Aeoliella mucimassa: one gene and its partner. Each later gene encodes a partner of the first gene's protein in a complex. Links are inferred from orthologs where the notes say so. Each region holds a gene or a part of one and is shown on either strand. Other genes may lie near its edges. The genes, in order: accD and accB.

What was found.
Region 2: the proteins of accD (region 1) and accB are in contact, whole or in part, in a solved structure (PDB 8UXZ), measured with the Escherichia coli proteins. The link is inferred for Aeoliella mucimassa from one-to-one orthologs.

What each region holds. Positions count from the first base shown.
Region 1 is NZ_CP036278.1:298,154-306,417, forward strand. The notes cover bases 3,874-6,639. They hold accD (acetyl-CoA carboxylase, carboxyltransferase subunit beta), read left to right. Parts: upstream 3,874-4,695; coding sequence 4,696-5,583; downstream 5,584-6,639. Other genes in these bases: Pan181_RS01170 (histidine phosphatase family protein), read left to right, coding at 3,937-4,527; Pan181_RS01180 (DUF433 domain-containing protein), read left to right, coding at 5,599-5,871; Pan181_RS01185 (DUF5615 family PIN-like protein), read left to right, coding at 5,874-6,221; Pan181_RS01190 (hypothetical protein), read left to right, coding at 6,465-6,639. Also shown: Pan181_RS01145 (hypothetical protein), read left to right, coding at 1-366; Pan181_RS01150 (type II secretion system protein), read left to right, coding at 363-782; Pan181_RS01155 (DUF1559 family PulG-like putative transporter), read left to right, coding at 846-2,042; SMC-Scp complex subunit ScpB, read left to right, coding at 2,119-2,778; rpe (ribulose-phosphate 3-epimerase), read left to right, coding at 3,049-3,873; more of Pan181_RS01190, read left to right, coding at 6,640-7,229; Pan181_RS01195 (IS5 family transposase), read right to left, coding at 7,281-8,075; Pan181_RS01200 (hypothetical protein), read right to left, coding at 8,132-8,264.
Region 2 is NZ_CP036278.1:3,034,455-3,042,817, forward strand. The notes cover bases 3,754-6,618. They hold accB (acetyl-CoA carboxylase biotin carboxyl carrier protein), read right to left. Parts: upstream 5,503-6,618; coding sequence 5,005-5,502; downstream 3,754-5,004. Other genes in these bases: accC (acetyl-CoA carboxylase biotin carboxylase subunit), read right to left, coding at 3,754-4,934; Pan181_RS12220 (M24 family metallopeptidase), read right to left, coding at 5,561-6,618. In the rest of the region: Pan181_RS12185 (sterol desaturase family protein), read left to right, coding at 1-482; Pan181_RS12190 (MerR family transcriptional regulator), read right to left, coding at 468-695; imidazoleglycerol-phosphate dehydratase HisB, read left to right, coding at 873-1,466; Pan181_RS12200 (inorganic pyrophosphatase), read right to left, coding at 1,472-2,086; Pan181_RS12205 (6-phosphofructokinase), read right to left, coding at 2,149-3,477; more of accC, read right to left, coding at 3,588-3,753; more of Pan181_RS12220, read right to left, coding at 6,619-6,655; Pan181_RS12225 (6-pyruvoyl trahydropterin synthase family protein), read left to right, coding at 6,956-7,357; Pan181_RS12230 (MotA/TolQ/ExbB proton channel family protein), read left to right, coding at 7,599-8,363. UniProt on the Escherichia coli protein: This protein is a component of the acetyl coenzyme A carboxylase complex; first, biotin carboxylase catalyzes the carboxylation of the carrier protein and then the transcarboxylase transfers the carboxyl group to form malonyl-CoA.

The DNA of each region.
Region 1 (8,264 bases):
CAGGCGAGCACTGGGCCGCTGCGTGCGGATGCTTGCGATCGATTGGAGCAATCGCTTCGCGTGGAACTGCAGCAGTCGACCAAAGTATCGGTGGATGGCAGTTTGCTGACGATTGCGACCCCAGCTGGCACGAGCAACTGGCAACTCGTGGGCGACGCCTGCCAGTTGAAGGCCACGCGCGACACGCAGAACCAGTTCGATCGGTTTGCAATCGGACCGTACACCACCTGGCAATGGAGCGAGTCGCCGACCACCCGCGAGCTGACGATCGCCGACTCCGCAGAACCATCGCTCCCGGTGGTACGGATCGTCGTGCCGGCCGTATCGGACGAAGCCACCGCAGCAGCCGAGGAGGCCCAGCCATGATTTTCTCGCAGCAGCAACCTGCAACCAGGCGGCGACCCACTGCAGCTCGGCGGGGGGTGACGTTGTTGGTGGTCATCGTGATCATTTCGGTGAGCATGTTGATTCTCGCCGGCGCGGTCCGGTCGCTCGTCGACGAGCATCGCCAAACGCGGTTGCGACATACCCATCGACAATGCCGAATAATCGCCCACGCAGCACTCGAGCGGGCGCGGGCAAAGCACCTGGCAAACAACAGCTACACCGGCGAAACCTGGACCATCGATGCCGACGAGGTGGAGTTCGCCAAGCCGTTTCAGGTGACGATTGAAGTCGAACCCTCCGATGGCGAAATCCAATGGAAAGCAACCGCCCGCTACCCGGCCGAGGGAACTCCCGAAGCGTCGGAGTCGGCTGCGGCAGCGTTGAATCGCGAATAGTTTCGCCAAACCACTAAAGCCAACACTTACCAAAACCGTTTGAACGATTGAGGATATCCAACCATGTACGCGAAACGTCGCTCCGCTTTTACGTTGGTCGAACTGCTGGTGGTAATCGCCATCATCGGCATTCTGGTCGCGCTGTTGTTGCCAGCCATTCAAGCGGCCCGCGAAGCCGCGCGGCGTACCAGTTGCATTAACAACGTGCGGCAGATCGTGCTCGGCATCCACAACTACGAGTTGGCGTACGATCACTTGCCGGTTGGCACTACCAACAAGACCGGCCCCATCAACAACCTGCCCGACGGCCATCACATCAGCTGGCTCGCCCGCACGCTGCCGTACATCGGCGAGCAAAACCGCGCGGCGCACCTCGATCCGCAGTTGAGTGCTTACCACCAGGCCAACGACACGGTTCGGCAAACAACGATCGAGCTGCTGATCTGTCCTAGCTACGGCGGCATGGATTCGGCGGCTTCCAACTACGCGGGTTGCCATCACGATCGTGAAGCACCGATTGACGAAGACAACAACGGCGCCTTCGTCTTGAATCGGCGGATTCATCTCGAAGACCTCAAAGACGGCGCCAGCTACACGTTCTTGATCGGCGAAAAGCTGCCGGACGATTACGACCTTGGCTGGTTGAGTGGTACCTCGGCAACGCTTCGCAACACCGGTTTTGCTCCCAACACCACCATCAACGGTGGTTCCAATAGTTGGAGCGAGTACTCGACACCCGACGAATTGCCCTGGGCTACTTCGGGTGGGTACGGCATGGACTACTGGGGCGAGTCCGACCTGGATGAAACCGATGAAGAGTGGGATGCCGACACCTTTGTCGAAGGGGAGATCGTGTTCGACGAAGATTTCGACGGCGACGAGTCGGCCGAGGATGGGAATAGGACCGAAGGGGATGCGGGCGAAGCAGCTGACGACGAGACTAAACCCAACAAAGAACTCTCGGAAGAGGAGAAGGACGCAGGGGCGATGCCTCCGGAGGTCGATCAGGAGCAGCTGCAAGAGGATAGTGACGACATGGAACGCGAAGTCGCGCCCGGCTTCCTGGCCCGAAGCTTGCTCGGCGGCAACCCTCAGGCACCGAAGCGAGTCGGAGGATTCGCGGGGCAGCACTCGGGAGTCGTGGTGTTCGGCCTGGCCGACGGAGCCGTCGATACCATTGGAGAAGACATCGACGTGCGGGCGTATCGCCAGATGGCCAACCGCCATGATGGCGAGATTCCTGAGGGCGATCGCTGGTAACCGTACTCGATCGCCTGGTGCTAGCACCGGTGTTTGGCCTTGCCCAGGCAACTCGGCCCCGACTACTATTCCCGGCATGTCGGACCGTGAAACTACTAAATCCGAGGACTCGCCGCTGTCGATCAGGCGGCTCACCAATGCGTTTGCAGCCATGCTTGGCCGCAAGCCATCGGCGAGCGGTGCTAAGAGTGACGCCGCGCCGCGCGAGACCCCAACCAACACCCGCACCATTACCGAGGCCTTGCTGTTCGTCGGCCGGCCCGACAACCAGCCGATGTCGGCCGCTGCGCTAGCCGCCACGATGCGCGACATCACGCCCGAGGAAGTTGCCACAGCGGTCGACGAGTTGAATGCCGAGTACCTGGCCGACTCGAGCGCGATGACCATCGAGCAGTCGGCCGGCGGATACAAAATGGTGCTCCGCGAGGAGTACTCGCGGGTGCGGGATAAGTTCCATGGCAAGCTCAAGCAAACCACGCTCACGCCGACAGCGATGGAAGTGTTGAGCGTCGTGGCGTATCGCCAGCCGATCGAGCTAGCAGCCATCAACGAACTTCGCGGGCAGAACAGCCAATCGCTTGCCAACAGCCTGGTCCGCCGGGGCCTGCTGCGTTTGGAACGCCCGGCCGACAACCCCAAACGCCCGCTGTATCGCACGACCGAGCAGTTTCTCAAGGTGTTTGGGCTGACCCATATCAACCAGTTACCGCAGGCGGCCGAGTTCGAAGTGGCCTGAGCCGCGAGATTCCCCCAGTTTGATAGCTCGTCCCCTGGTTGGGGGTATTCGTCGCAAGTTATTGTCGTGTTTGAGTTTGCGGCCATTTGTGCGGGTTTTCTGCGAGATTTTGAACCATCTAAAACCGCCCAATTAGCGGTAGCGTGCCCCCGGGGGTGGCGAGTAAAATCCGTGTTTTGCATGTCGGCGCGTGGCCGACGCAGCAAACATGGAAGCGTTGCTCCTTTTTGCACCATCCTTACTGAACGGACTTTGCTCGGACCCCACGGTGTGGGTCGCGACAAAACAAGCCTGACCTTCGCGAACCAGCATTTGGTTTGCTTGTGGGCCGACGATCGACGTTTCGCAGCCCTGGCTTGTTCCTTCCTCCTACCTGAGATCCTGTTGTTGGTGACTGCGCTCAACCATCGCGAACAGATCAAATCGCAGCTACGGTCGGCGGCACCCGCGATTGCCCCCTCCATATTGCTCTGCGATTACGCCAAATTGGGGCAAGAGATTGCCGACCTCCAGGCGGCCGGTGCGCAGCTGATGCACCTGGATGTGATGGATGGCCACTTCGTGCCGAACTTCACGTTTGGCATGACCATCGTCGAAGCCGCGCGGCGATCGACCGATTTGCCGCTCGACGTGCATCTGATGATGGAGAACCCAGGGCGGTACCTCAAGCAGTTTCGCGAAGCGGGAGCCGACGTACTGACCGTGCACGAGGAAGTGTGCCGCGACCAACAGGAGCTGGCCGACCTGGTTGCCGAAATCCGAGAACTCGGCGCCCTGGCAGGCATCGCGATTAATCCACCGACACCGCTCGAGAAGATCGATCAGGTTGCTGCGGATTGCGATTTGATTTTGTGTATGAGCGTCATGCCTGGATTTGGCGGGCAGAAGTTCGATCGCACCGCGCTCGACAAATTGCGGACGTTGCACGAACGTGAGGATGTGGATGCATTGTTGGAAGTCGACGGCGGAGTAAACCTCGAGACCATTGCCGACTGCGCCCAGGCGGGAGCGAATTTGCTGGTTGTCGGTTCGGCGATCTCCAGCGGCGAGAACTACGAGAAACGGTTTAGGCAATTGGAACAACTCATTCGATAAACGCTTAGCAACCGCGTGCCGCTCGCTAGCTTGGGCGAACCACGCGAATGGAAAGCGCTCCCTATGAAACAACTTGTACTCGTTCACACCGGCATTACCGAATACGACAAGCAAGGTCGTATCCAGGGAACACTTGATGTTCCTCTGAGCAAGGTAGGCCGCGACCAGATTGAAGCGATTACGCAGGAACTGGCCCCGCTCGGTGCGACCAACCTGTTTACGTCGCCCGGCCAGGCATCGGTGCAAACCAGCGAAATCCTGTCGGCCGCGCTGTCGCTCAAGGTGCGCCCGCTCGATAAGCTCACCAACATCAACTACGGCCTCTGGCAAGGGATGCTGGTGGAAGACGTCAAGCTCAAGCAGCCGAAGGTGTTCCGCAAATGGCAGGAGCAACCCGCGACGGTCTGCCCCCCCGAAGGGGAGACGATTCCCAAGATCACCGATCGCGTCGCCGAGGTGATGACCAAAATCACGAAGAAGGTAAAACCCGACTCCACCACGTTGCTGGTGGCCCCCGCTCCGCTTGCTAGCATCGTGCGCCATGTGGTGACTGGGGCCGACCTGGGCAACCTTTGGCAATCGTTCGAAGCGGCCGGCAGCTGGGAGATTTTCCCGCTGGATAAGCCGGTCAAAGTAGAAATCGGGGGTCCGTAGAAAGCGCAGGTTTTCACGGCAACCGGCCGATTTCCCCTGGAAACCACTGCTTGCCCCTTCCCGCTTTCGTCGCCTACCCGGCCGAATCCGCCTCCCGCTTGCGGGCCGGAGTTGGTAGGATGGCAGCAGCGAACGTAGATTTTTTCCGCAACTTTCCGACTGTTTCGTATGGCAACCGGCGAATTGAAAACCAACCACGATCAGCCTGACAATCCTCAAGACACTGGGGAGCAAGGCGGACCCAAGAAACCTCGTCCCAAGCGTGGGGTGCCGAGCGGATTGTGGCTGCGGTGCCGCGACTGTGGCGAGACCGTATTCCGCAAGACTGTCGCGGAGAACATGAATGTCTGCCCGGTCTGCGGGTACCACATGTATCTCAGCGCGACCGATCGCATTCGCACCTTGCTCGACGAAGGAACCTTCGAAGAGTGGGACGGCGACCTCTTGGCGGCCGACCCGTTGGAGTTCTTCGATAAGAAGGCCTACGTCGAACGCCTGGTCGACGAGCGCAAGCGGACCGGACTCCGCGATGCCGCCCTCACCGGCACCGGCATGATTCGCGCCCGTCGCGTCGCAGTTGGCGTTACCGACTCGGCGTTCATCATGGGTAGCATGGGTTCGGTAGTCGGCGAGCGCCTCACCCGCCTTGTGGAACGTGCAACCGAGCAAAACTTGCCGCTCGTGATCGTTAGCGGTTCCGGCGGCGGTGCCCGCATGCACGAAGGCATCATCTCGCTCATGCAGATGGCCAAGGTCTCGGCCGCCCTCGCGCGGTACGACGAAGCCGGCGGTCTGTTCATCAGCGTGCTGACCGACCCCACCATGGGTGGCGTCGCAGCCAGTTTTGCCTCGCTGGGCGACCTGGTATTCGCCGAGCCCAAAGCGCTGATCGGCTTCGCCGGTCCGCGAACCATCAAAGCCACGATTCGCCTGGAGCTGCCTGAAGGGTTCCAGCGGAGCGAGTTCCTGCTCGAGCATGGCTACATCGACCGCATCGTAAAGCGATCGGACATGAAGAGCGAAATCGCCCGCTCGATCGACTACTGCGGCAAGTAAGGGAAGCAGACGACCATGTCGACCCGTACCGGCCATCGCTATGTGACAACCGATCCGGCGATTCTGAATGGCGAACCAATTATCGAGGGCACCAGAACCTCGGTTCGCGCAATCGTCGAAATCTGGCGCATGGGCGCCGCACCGGAAGAAATTCCGACTAAGCTGCCTCATCTTACCTTGTCCCAGGTGTTTGATGCATTGAGTTATTTCAGTGATCATCAGGATGAAATCCAGCGGTATATCGAGCAAAACGAAATCCCGCCAGAAAAACTCCACCGCTCTCAATAGCTATGAGCCAGTTGTTTGCGAAACTATATCTCGACGAAGATGTGGATGTGACAATTGGCACACTGATCCGTGCAAGGGCGTTCCACGTAACGACCACCACGGAGGCCTCACTGGTTGGTTCCAGTGACCAACAGCAGCTCGAATACGCAGCGAACAATCGCGCGGTCCTGGTTACCCACAATCGAGTCGACTTCGAAAAACTAGTCGATACCTGGTACCGAACCGGAAAGCAGCACGCAGGAGTTGTGATAGCCATTCGGCGAAGTCCGTATGCGATAGCGGAGAGTTTATTGAAGATGGTGAATTCCATGACGGCGGATGAGTTGGTAAATCAGCTGATCTATATTTGAACGAGTCGGAGTTCATTTTTGGTTGGGTTTGAAGGAAACGGTATTGCCCCCATCGATCCCCGAAATGTTAAAGTTTGCGAACGGGGGATGCGTCGTAGGCCGATTGCCTGAGTTCTCATTTTGTTGCCTTGGGGTAGTGCGCATGCAATAATCAACGCTCCTCTTTTCGAACCAGTAGCGACGGGGCAATGGTCGATGTTGCAGGGGCCTGCAACTCGGCTCTATTCGGATGGCAATCATGGCATGAATCGTTCTCTCTTGCTCCTATTCGCTGAGTTGTTGGTCGCGCTGACCATCTGTGGTAATCCCTGCGTTGCTGGGCTCTCCTGGTCGCAAGAGTGGTCTTGGTCTACGGTTTCGGAAAACGACCAGTACATCCTCGTCTCGCTATTGCCGAGTTCTGTGGAAGAGCAGATCGAATTCATAAACAACAGTTCTTGGGAAGATGAAGCCGAACGGATGGCCACCGTTGCCGAGATGCGGCGACTCGAAGCGACCTATTCTGTGAGCGGTGTCTATCGCAACGATGGGTCGACCACTCCCCTCTGGACGCTCAGCCAATTCGTCTCTCTGGCGAAAGTCAGTCCTGATGGTAATCGCGTGATTCAAGTGAGTGCCTACTCGGATATTGGTTGTCCTACGATTTATATTCATGATGCTACGGGGTGTGTGGGATCGATAAGCGATTTCTCAGTTGCAGCTTTGCCAGCACTTGCTTGCGATCGAATCCTTGGAAATCAAGGTCTCTATATTGATGACTGGGCGATAGATCCCAACGATCCTTCTTGGACCTACATGACGATCTCTTGGGCCGACGGGGCCGAGTCGACGGTTCGCCTCGACGACCTCTCGGTGGTTCGATCGAATACTACTCGCTACGCCATGCTGTCGGTGCTCTCGAACCCGAAAGGCATCGCAGCGCTGATCGTGTTTCTGGCGATGGTTTGTTTTCTGGTTTGGGGCTGCTTGCATCTGGTGATGCGGAGCAAACATCGGCGCGACGCTTAACGCACCGCGTACAACGCCTGGTCGTCCATCTCTAAGAACGTGTTTTAAAATTCACTTTTCCGCGCTGGCCAGTCTTTTCGACATGAGGCTGATCATGGCGACGTAGGTGATGGCTTCGCTGGAGGCGGTTGTTTTTTCGTAGTCCTTGCTGTTCCGTCGATGTCGGGCCAGCCAGGCGAAAGTTCGTTCCACGATCCATCGCTTCGGCAATACCACAAACCCTTTTAGGCCGACTGGCCTGAGCACCGTTTGTAGAATCCAACCAAACGTTTCCCAGGTCCAATCGGGCAACCCTGATCGACCGTACGCGAAGTCGCCAAACACAATCTTGATTCGCTTGAATTGCTCGCCCAGCTTGTCCATTACCCATTCGGCTCCGTCCTGGTCCTGCCAATCCGCGCTATGAACGACTATCGCGAGCAACAATCCGAGCGTATCGACCGCCACATGACGCTTGCGGCCCGTGATTTTCTTGGCCGAATCGTAGCCCCTTTCTTCACCTCCTTCGGCCGTGCGAACCGATTGGCTGTCGATGATCGCTACCGTGGGTGTCGACTTCTTGCCTGCCGCTTTGCGTGTTTTGGCTCGCAACGCATCATGAATCTTCTGCCACGTGCCATCATTTCTCCAACGCCAGAAGATGCCGTAAACCGTACTCCAATTCGGAAAGTCCTTAGGCAGCATCCGCCACTGGCAGCCCGTGCGGACGACGTACAAGATCGCGTTGATGATCCGCCGGCGGTCAATCGGACGACGTCCGAACTGCGAACGTGCTGGCAACAACTGACGAAGCAATTGCCATTGTCGATCGGTGACATCACTGCCATACTTCCTTTCCGTTTTCATGCTACGGCTCCTTCCTCAGGCTGCTAACCAAAAGAGGGAGCCGTAGCTGTTTTTCTTTAATCAGGCAATTTCAAAACACGTTCTAAGATGCGTTCGAGCCGGGCGAGGGTCTTGAGGGCGTCGGTCCGTTCGTCGCGAACTTCGGTCAGCTGCTGCGTGCGAATCGCCTGGCGTAGTTCGTCGAAGGCG
Region 2 (8,363 bases), 2.7 Mb from region 1 along the record:
TCCTGTGGCGGTTTCATTCGGTGCACCATACCGCCGAGCATCTCGATTGGTTGGCCGCCCACCGCGAGCACCCGCTCGACTCCATCTACACGATCGGGCTGATCAACCTACCTGCGGTGATCCTCGGCTTTTCGCTTAACGCGATCGCGGCCTTGGTCGTGTTCCGAGGGATCTGGGCTATTTACATTCACTCGAATGTGCGGTTGCCGCTCGGGCCGCTACGCATGTTAATCGGCGCGCCGGAACTGCATCACTGGCACCACGCGAAGGATCGCCGGGCGGGCAACTACGCGAACGTCAGCCCGCTGATGGACATCGTATTTGGTACCTACACCTGTCCCGATCATGAGCCGGAAGAGTTCGGAGTCGAGGAGCCCTCGCCGACCAGCTATTTGGGGCACCTGGTGGTACCGCTGCTGCCGAAGCAACGGAAGCCGCAACCACCGGAGGAACCTGCGAATGATCCTTCAGCGATCCGTTGATTCACTGGCTGAATCACTCCCGGTGTCAGTCGCTGGAGCAATCGGCACCCGAATCTGCCCACGAACTTGGACGAAAGGAACCTTACCGGTGCCGAGCATTTGACGCACCTCACGTTGCGTAAGACCTTGCCGGCGTGCGTAGGCCTCGATGGTCAGGGTACCCCGTAGGGAGTCGTCGCGAGGCGGTGGTGGGGTTCGCATCGGAGCGGACATCGGGCGGAACTCGCACAATTAGGAGGACTGGGGGACTTCGGTCGTGCCGTTTGTCGCAATTATAACCGGCCGGCCGGCTGGCCAAACCCCGGAACCCTCCGGGTGGGACTACGCAAAACTCCGCTGGCTGGTAGGTTAAGGGTAGCCATTCCCCCATACTTTCGTTGGATCTTCCAAATGACACGGACAGCTTCGATCAATCGCAAGACAGGCGAAACCAATATCCAGCTCGAATTCGACCTGGATGGAACCGGCGTCGCCGATGTCGCGACCGGGGTTGGCTTTCTGGATCACATGCTGACGCTCTTCGCCAAGCATGCGGTGATTGATCTCAAGGTGCGAGCCCAGGGCGATTTGGACGTCGACCAGCATCACACCGTGGAAGACGTTGGCATTTGCCTGGGACAGGCCATCGACGAGGCGGTTGGCAACAAGCAAGGCATCCGCCGGTACGGGCATTTCACCTTGCCGATGGACGAGACCTTAGCGACCGTAGCCCTCGATTTGAGTGGTCGCCATTATCTGGTGTATAACGCGCCGACCCCATCGCAGAAGATCGGTACCTTCGACGCGGAGTTGCTGGAAGAGTTCTGGCAGGCGGTGTCGTTCAACGCCCAGTGCAACTTGCATGTCATGCTGCACTACGGCCGCAACAGCCATCACATTGCCGAGGCGGTGTTCAAAGCCGCCGCGCGGGCGTTACGCATGGCAGTAGAATACGATCCCCGGTGCCCGGGCGTGCCGAGCACCAAGGGAACGTTAGATAGCTAGTTTGATTACTCCGTACCGAAGTGGTCACCGTAATCAGCAATTGCAGCCTGGATGACCTTGTCGGCGTGTTCGCGACCGTACGGGGCATCGATGTGAACGCGATCCTCGTCCGGCGAAAGCATCTTATAGGTGCTGAAGTAATGCCGGAGTCGGTCGACGAGCACCTCTGGCAGTTGCGAAACGTCGTTCACCCCTAGCCAGGCAGCATCGCCATCTAGTACAGCGATGATTTTGTCGTCGGCTTCCTCGTTGTCACGCATTGGCAGTCCGCCCACCACGCGAGCAGTGAGGATGACCTCGGACAGCGAAATCGGCCGTTCGCTAATCACGCAGATGTCGAGCGGATCGCCATCGCCGGCTTCTGCGCCCGGCATCAGGTCGCGGACGCGATTGCCGCAGTACGTGCCAGGAATGAAACCATACAGCGTTGGACAAAACGACGACGTACGATTCGGACGATCGACGCGAAGATAACCGGTCTTCTTGTCGAGTTCGTACTTCACCCGGTCGAAGGGAGTCAATTCAATGTAGGCGTTCACCACCTCCGGTGGATTGGGACCAACATCCAGGCCGTGCCAGGGGTGAGGACGCCACCGATAAAATGGTTCAGGAAAGCCCATGCTGATTACCTAGGAAACGGAGGGAATCGAATGCCTGCGACTGCGATGGAACCGAGTGGTGGTTAGACCAACGAGAGGTCTTCTTCGTTCACGTAGGTTTCCAGGAACCGAGTGAGCAGTTGGAAGTCGCAGTTGTTTTCGATGTATCGAACCACGGTTACCAACGTCTTCGGATCGACCAGTTCTTCGAACGGCACGTAGTGCAATTGCAACTGACCCGAAACCGAAACCATCACGCCGTTCAGCTTCTGTTCAACCAGAGCACGGAACGCACCAACGCCGAGCTGGCTACCGAGCATGACGTCGAACGCGTGCGGCACGGCACAACGAGCTTCGTAGCCCAGCTGCAGCGGTGTGACCTTACGCTTGCTCTTGGTCTGCCGTTCATACTCTTCGGCAATCAAGCGGCTGAAAATGGTGTGCAAACTGATAGCCGAGATATTAATGTGGCCATGGTCGTCGCGACCGACACCTTCGAGGAACGAGTAAGGCATCAGCTCGGCAAGGCCTTCGGCAATGACGATGACGCCATACTTCTTGCCTTCGCGTTCGCGAGTGATCATGGTCAACACGATCCTCTTGATCACCTTGTCGAGGTCCATGACTTCGCGAGTCGACTTCTCGCCGGTCTTGGGATTGGTGACCTCTTCGCTGGTGCGGTACTTGCCGCGAATGTCTTCCACACTGATCACCAAGCTCGCTTCGCCGGCAATGGCAACACCATAAGCCAACCAACCAGCACTGCGACCCATCGACTCAACAAGGAAGTAGCTCTTGTTGGCTTCGGCATCGGCCAACAGGTTGCGAACTTCGCGAGCGAGGAAGTCGACCGCTGTAAAGTAGCCGAAGGTGAAATCGATACCGCGGTAGTCGTTATCGATCGTCTTGGGCAGGTGAACCACAGGGATGCGAGGGGCATCCTCAGGCAGCGTGTCCTGGTACATCTTGAACTTGTTGGCGGTCTTCAGCGTGTCGTCACCACCAATGGAGATCAGGGCTTCGACGCCGATCGACCGAAGGCCTTCGTAAGTAGCCTTGAGCGGAGCCGAGCGTTCGGGGTCGGTCAGGTGCTCAGGCGACGAAACCATTTTGCCAGGGTTTGTGCGAGCGGTGCCGATCATGATGCCCTGCTTGCTGCGAGTGCGGCTAAGCGTGGGGTGATCAATCACGATGTAATCTTGACCTTCTTCGAGCGGCTTCGACGGATCGAAATCGGCCAGGCTCGAGTAGCCGTGCTTCATGCCGATGACTTCCGCACCGTGTCGCAGAAACGAAACAGCGGCAGCGGAAATCACTGCATTAGCGGCGGGGGCTGGGCCACCGGCGAACAGGATCGCCACGCGGCGAAAATTGCTTTGTTCCGAATAAGGACGAGTGAGAGATTCGGGCATGGTTCTTCAAAGTCGTAAGAGTGTGAGAAAATAATCAACGCCGCCTTGGCGGCATTGTACCGCGTGAAGGTTAGCCCAATAAAGGGCCCGCCGGGCGTTGGTGTGAACCGTTAAAGATTCGTGAAGGTGCGTTCGACGAACGTCGTGTCGATGCGACCTTCAACAAAAGCCGTGTGGCTTAAAATCTCATGGTGCAGCTTGGCTGTGGTCTTAATGCCATCGACACGCAATTCGGACAAAGCACGCTTCATACATGCAATGGCCTCCTGACGGGTCGGTTGGTGGACCAGCAGTTTTCCGATCATCGAGTCATAATGTGGCGGCACCGTGTAGCCACTGTGCGCATGCGAGTCCCAGCGGACTCCAAATCCACCAGGAGCGATCAGGCGTTCGATCTTGCCAGGCGATGGCTGGAAATTGCGATCGGGATCTTCCGCGTTGATGCGGCATTCGATCGAAGCGCCGCGCTGCACTACGTCGTCTTGCGTAAATGGCAGCGGCTCGCCCGACGCAACGAGAATTTGCGTTTTAATCAAGTCGATGCCTGTGACCAGTTCGGTAACTGGGTGTTCCACTTGAATGCGGGCGTTTACTTCGATGAAGTAATAGTTGCCTTCGCCATCGACGATGAACTCGACCGTCGCTGCGTTAGTGTAGTTGGCAGTTGCGATCAATCGCCGTGCGGCTTCGCACATCTCTTCACGCGTCTCGTTCGAGATGCTTGTGCTCGGGCTCTCTTCGATCAGCTTCTGATGGCGACGTTGAACCGAGCAGTCGCGTTCCCACAGATGCGCGACGTTGCCGTGGTTGTCGGCGATCACCTGCACTTCCACATGGCGTGGTTGGCCGATGTATTTTTCGAGATAGACATCGCCGTTGCCGAACGCGGCTTGGGCTTCGGCCTGAGCTTGCTGCAGGGCCGATTTGAGAGACAGATCGTTCGCGGCGACTCGCATGCCGCGACCTCCACCGCCTGCGACTGCTTTGATCAGCACGGGGAAGCCAACCTCGTGCGCGAATCGCATGGCTTCATCTTCACTTTGGATCACCCCTTCGCTACCAGGCACGACCGGTACATTGGCTCGGCGGGCCAAATCGCGGGCGGCGTTCTTATCGCCGAGTTGCGACATTGCTTCGGGCATCGGACCGATGAAGTCGATATTGCAGCTGCGACACACTTCGTTGAAGTGAGCGTTCTCGGCCAAGAATCCGTAGCCGGGGTGAATCGCTTGTACGTTGCCGACCTCGGCTGCACTGATGACGCTGGCGATCTTAAGGTAGCTATCGGCCGACTTCGCAGGGCCAATGCAAAAAGCTTCGTCCGCCAAGTCCAGGTAGTGAGCCCCTTCGTCGCCCGCGCTGTAAACAGCAACGGTTTCGATGCCCAGTTCTCGACACGCACGGATAATCCGCAGTGCGATTTCACCTCGGTTGGCAACAAGAATACGTTGATACATCGCGGCGATCGGAGTAGAGAAAGTAAGTGGATAAAAGCGTTAGCTACGCAGCCAGTGGGGGCGGATGCGTCTACTCGACCTTGAACAATGGCTGGCCGTATTCCACCGCGTCGCCCGATTCAACGAGCACAGCGGTGATCTTGCCAGCACATTCGGCGGGAACTTCGTTGAATACCTTCATGGCTTCCACTATGCACACGGTGGTGTCGGGACCAATCTGGTCGCCCACCTTCACGAATGGTGCGGCATCGGGACTCGGCGAGGCGTAGAACGTACCGACGATGGGGCTCTTGATCACTTTGCCAGTGATCTCTGCTGCTGCGGGAGCAGCCGCAGGGGCGTCGGCCGGCGCGGCCGGGGCCGCGGCAGCAGGTGCGGCCATCATCTGCGGAGCCGGCATCGCGCTCACGATGGTGTCACCACCCTTACGCAGGCAAATCCGCTGATCGGCCTGTCGGAGATCGATCTCCGACAGATCGTGTTCATTCATCAATTCCACGAGGCGACGAACTCGGCGGACGTCGAAAACGTCGCTGTTGGCGTGATTACCAGAACCTTCTTTTCCCATGTCTTGCTCCACCGCCCTGGCCGACTATCAAAGGTCGACACAACGTTTATCTAGTTGGTTAACTCAAGCAGCAGTCTTCGAGCTGCTTGGGAACATCAGTCAATACTTCATGGCCGGCCTTGGTGACCAGCACATCGTCTTCAATTCGAATACCACCCCACTCAGGGAGGTAGATACCTGGCTCGACGGTCACGATCATGCCTGGTTCCAGCAGCACTTCGCCCTGGTTACTTCCCAGGCGAGGGGCTTCGTGAATCTCCAAGCCGGTTCCGTGGCCGAGTCCGTGCCCAAAGTACTTGCCGTATCCAGCGGCATCAATATGGTCGCGGGCGACCTTGTCGATCTCTGCACAAGAGGCACCCGGCTTGATGGCTTCGATCGCCTTAAGTTGTGCTTCCAAAACCACTTGGTACACTTTTTTGAATTTGGGCGAGAGTCTACCGGTGACCACCATACGCGTCAAGTCGCTGAGGTACAGCCCCGAGTTGGCTCCCCAGTCAATCAAGGTGAAATCGCTCTCACTCACCCGCTTGTCGGTCGGTTGAGCATGTGGCAATGCGGCTCGCTGCCCCACGGCCACGATCACGGGGAAACTAAGCCCTTTGGCCCCAAATCGGCGGGCCTGGTATTCCAGTTCGGCGGCAATCTCTTTTTCGGTCGACTCCTGGCGAATCAGCGCGCGGGCGGCCATAAAGGCCTTGGCTGCCTGCTGGCACGCCAGGCGTGTGGCGTCGATTTCGCTCTTGTCTTTGACCGTCCGCAATTCTTCCACCAGCCCGTTTGTCACCACAAAACTGACGTCGGGTACATGCTCTGCAACCGCCTGTTGGGTTGCAATGGTCATCGACGCCCCTTCGATTCCCAGCCGCTCGATGCCTTTCTCGACAATCAGTTCGCCTACGGTTGGCAGCATCTGTTGCCCGGGGCCGCGGATGACCAATGGAAGGTCCGGGCATTCATCGGCCAAATGCAGCGTGAACCGCTGGTCGGTAATCAGGGTTTCGTCGTCTTGCGTGACCAGCAGGTAGCTATCTTCACCGGTGAAACCCGACAAATAGGTCGCGTTATAATGATTGGTGACCAGCAGTGCGTCCGTGCCAGCCTTGCGGAGCAGTTTTCGCAGTTTTTTAAGACGTGGAGCGCTGTTGGACATAGGTCGAGGCTGGCAAGTGGCAATATGGATCGAAAAACTGGCGGTCCGACGGTACGATCACCGCTGGGGCAATAGACCGGTCGTGACAAAGCTTCAATATCGGGGCCTGAGGCACTATTGGCAAGGTGCCCGATCCCTTCCGGATAGGGGAATAATGACCTATTCGGCATGTGAGAAGGCTTTGATGAGACCCAAGCTACTGGGAATCGCGGTTGGATGCTAGCGAGTGGGCATCGACGAGCTTTCGCTATACATTATCTCTGTATTTGAATCGGCACCCTCTAACGCTGAGCCCTGTCTATGTTCCAAGTGACACGAGAAATCGACTTCTGCTACGGCCACCGCCTGTTGAATTACGACGGAAAATGCAAGCATTTGCACGGCCATAATGGCAAAGCGATTATTACGATCGAAGCTCCGACTCTGGATGATCGGGGCATGGTGCTCGATTTTTCCGACATCAAGCAGGTGGTGGCGACCTGGATCGATGAGAATCTGGATCACCGCATGATCCTGTGCAAAGACGATCCGGTGGTTCCGGTGCTGCAAGAGATGGGCGAGCCGCTCTACCTGATCGACGAAAACCCCACCGCAGAAAATATTGCCAAAGTCATCTACGAGAAGACCGCCGAGGCTGGATTCCCTATTTTAGAGGCACGGCTGTGGGAAACCCCAAAGTGTTTTGCCTCGTACCGTGCGTAATTTAGCGCACACTGCTATATGCTGGCATCGAAGAAGCTGAAATAATGGGATTTACTGGTCGAGTCTAACGATTAGACCGATCATACCAATGAGGGCCCGCAGGTCGGCTGCGCAAGGGTTCTACACTTACAATACGACTGCCGCCGTCACTATCGAGAAAGGATGCTCGAACGTGTCACGCATAGCTTCATTTTCCGACTGGCTAATCCGCTCCCCTCTAATCTGGGGTGGCATGGCCTGTATGGGCTTCTACGCTCTGCTGCAACAAAACTGGATTAATAGCGACCTGTTGGATCGCTATCTCGCGAGCCACTGGATCGAAGTGGCGACCATGTCGCTGGCCTGTATCGCCTTTGCTGCGCTCGCAATTCGGGTGCTGGGGCTCGTGCCGGAAGCGGTGGTCATGGAACGCGATCTGCTCGAGAAACCGGTCGCCGGAGGCCAGCCAACGAGCGAGGCCCCACGATTGCTCAAGAAGCTCGATCAGGTTCCCTACACCTACCAAAACACGTATCTGATCCGACGCTTGCGTGCCGCGATCGACTACGTTCATCGCAAAGACTCAGCAGAGACCCTGGAGCGCCAACTGCATCACTTGGAAGAAGTCGACCTCGACCGGATGTCGAGTGGTTATTCCCTGGTGCGGGTCATTCTGTGGGCGGTTCCCAGCTTTGGTTTTCTTGGCACCGTGCTCGGTATCGGTGCTGCGATTGGCCATCTCTCGTTCGATGGCGACAACATCGTGAAGTCGCTAGAGCAAGTGATTCCGCCGCTCACTTCGGCCTTTGATACCACCGCATTGTCGCTGGCTTTGTCGCTTCCTCTGATGTTCTGCAAGTTTCTGGTGGAGCGTTACGAATCGAAGCTCTTGGAGCAAGTGGATCAACGTACGGAAGAAGAAATGGTAGGCCGTTTCTTTGAGTACGGTTCGGCGAGCGATCCTCAGGTGGCCGCGGTTCGTCGGATGGCTGAGCAGGTGATTCGCACGGTGGAATCGATGACCGTA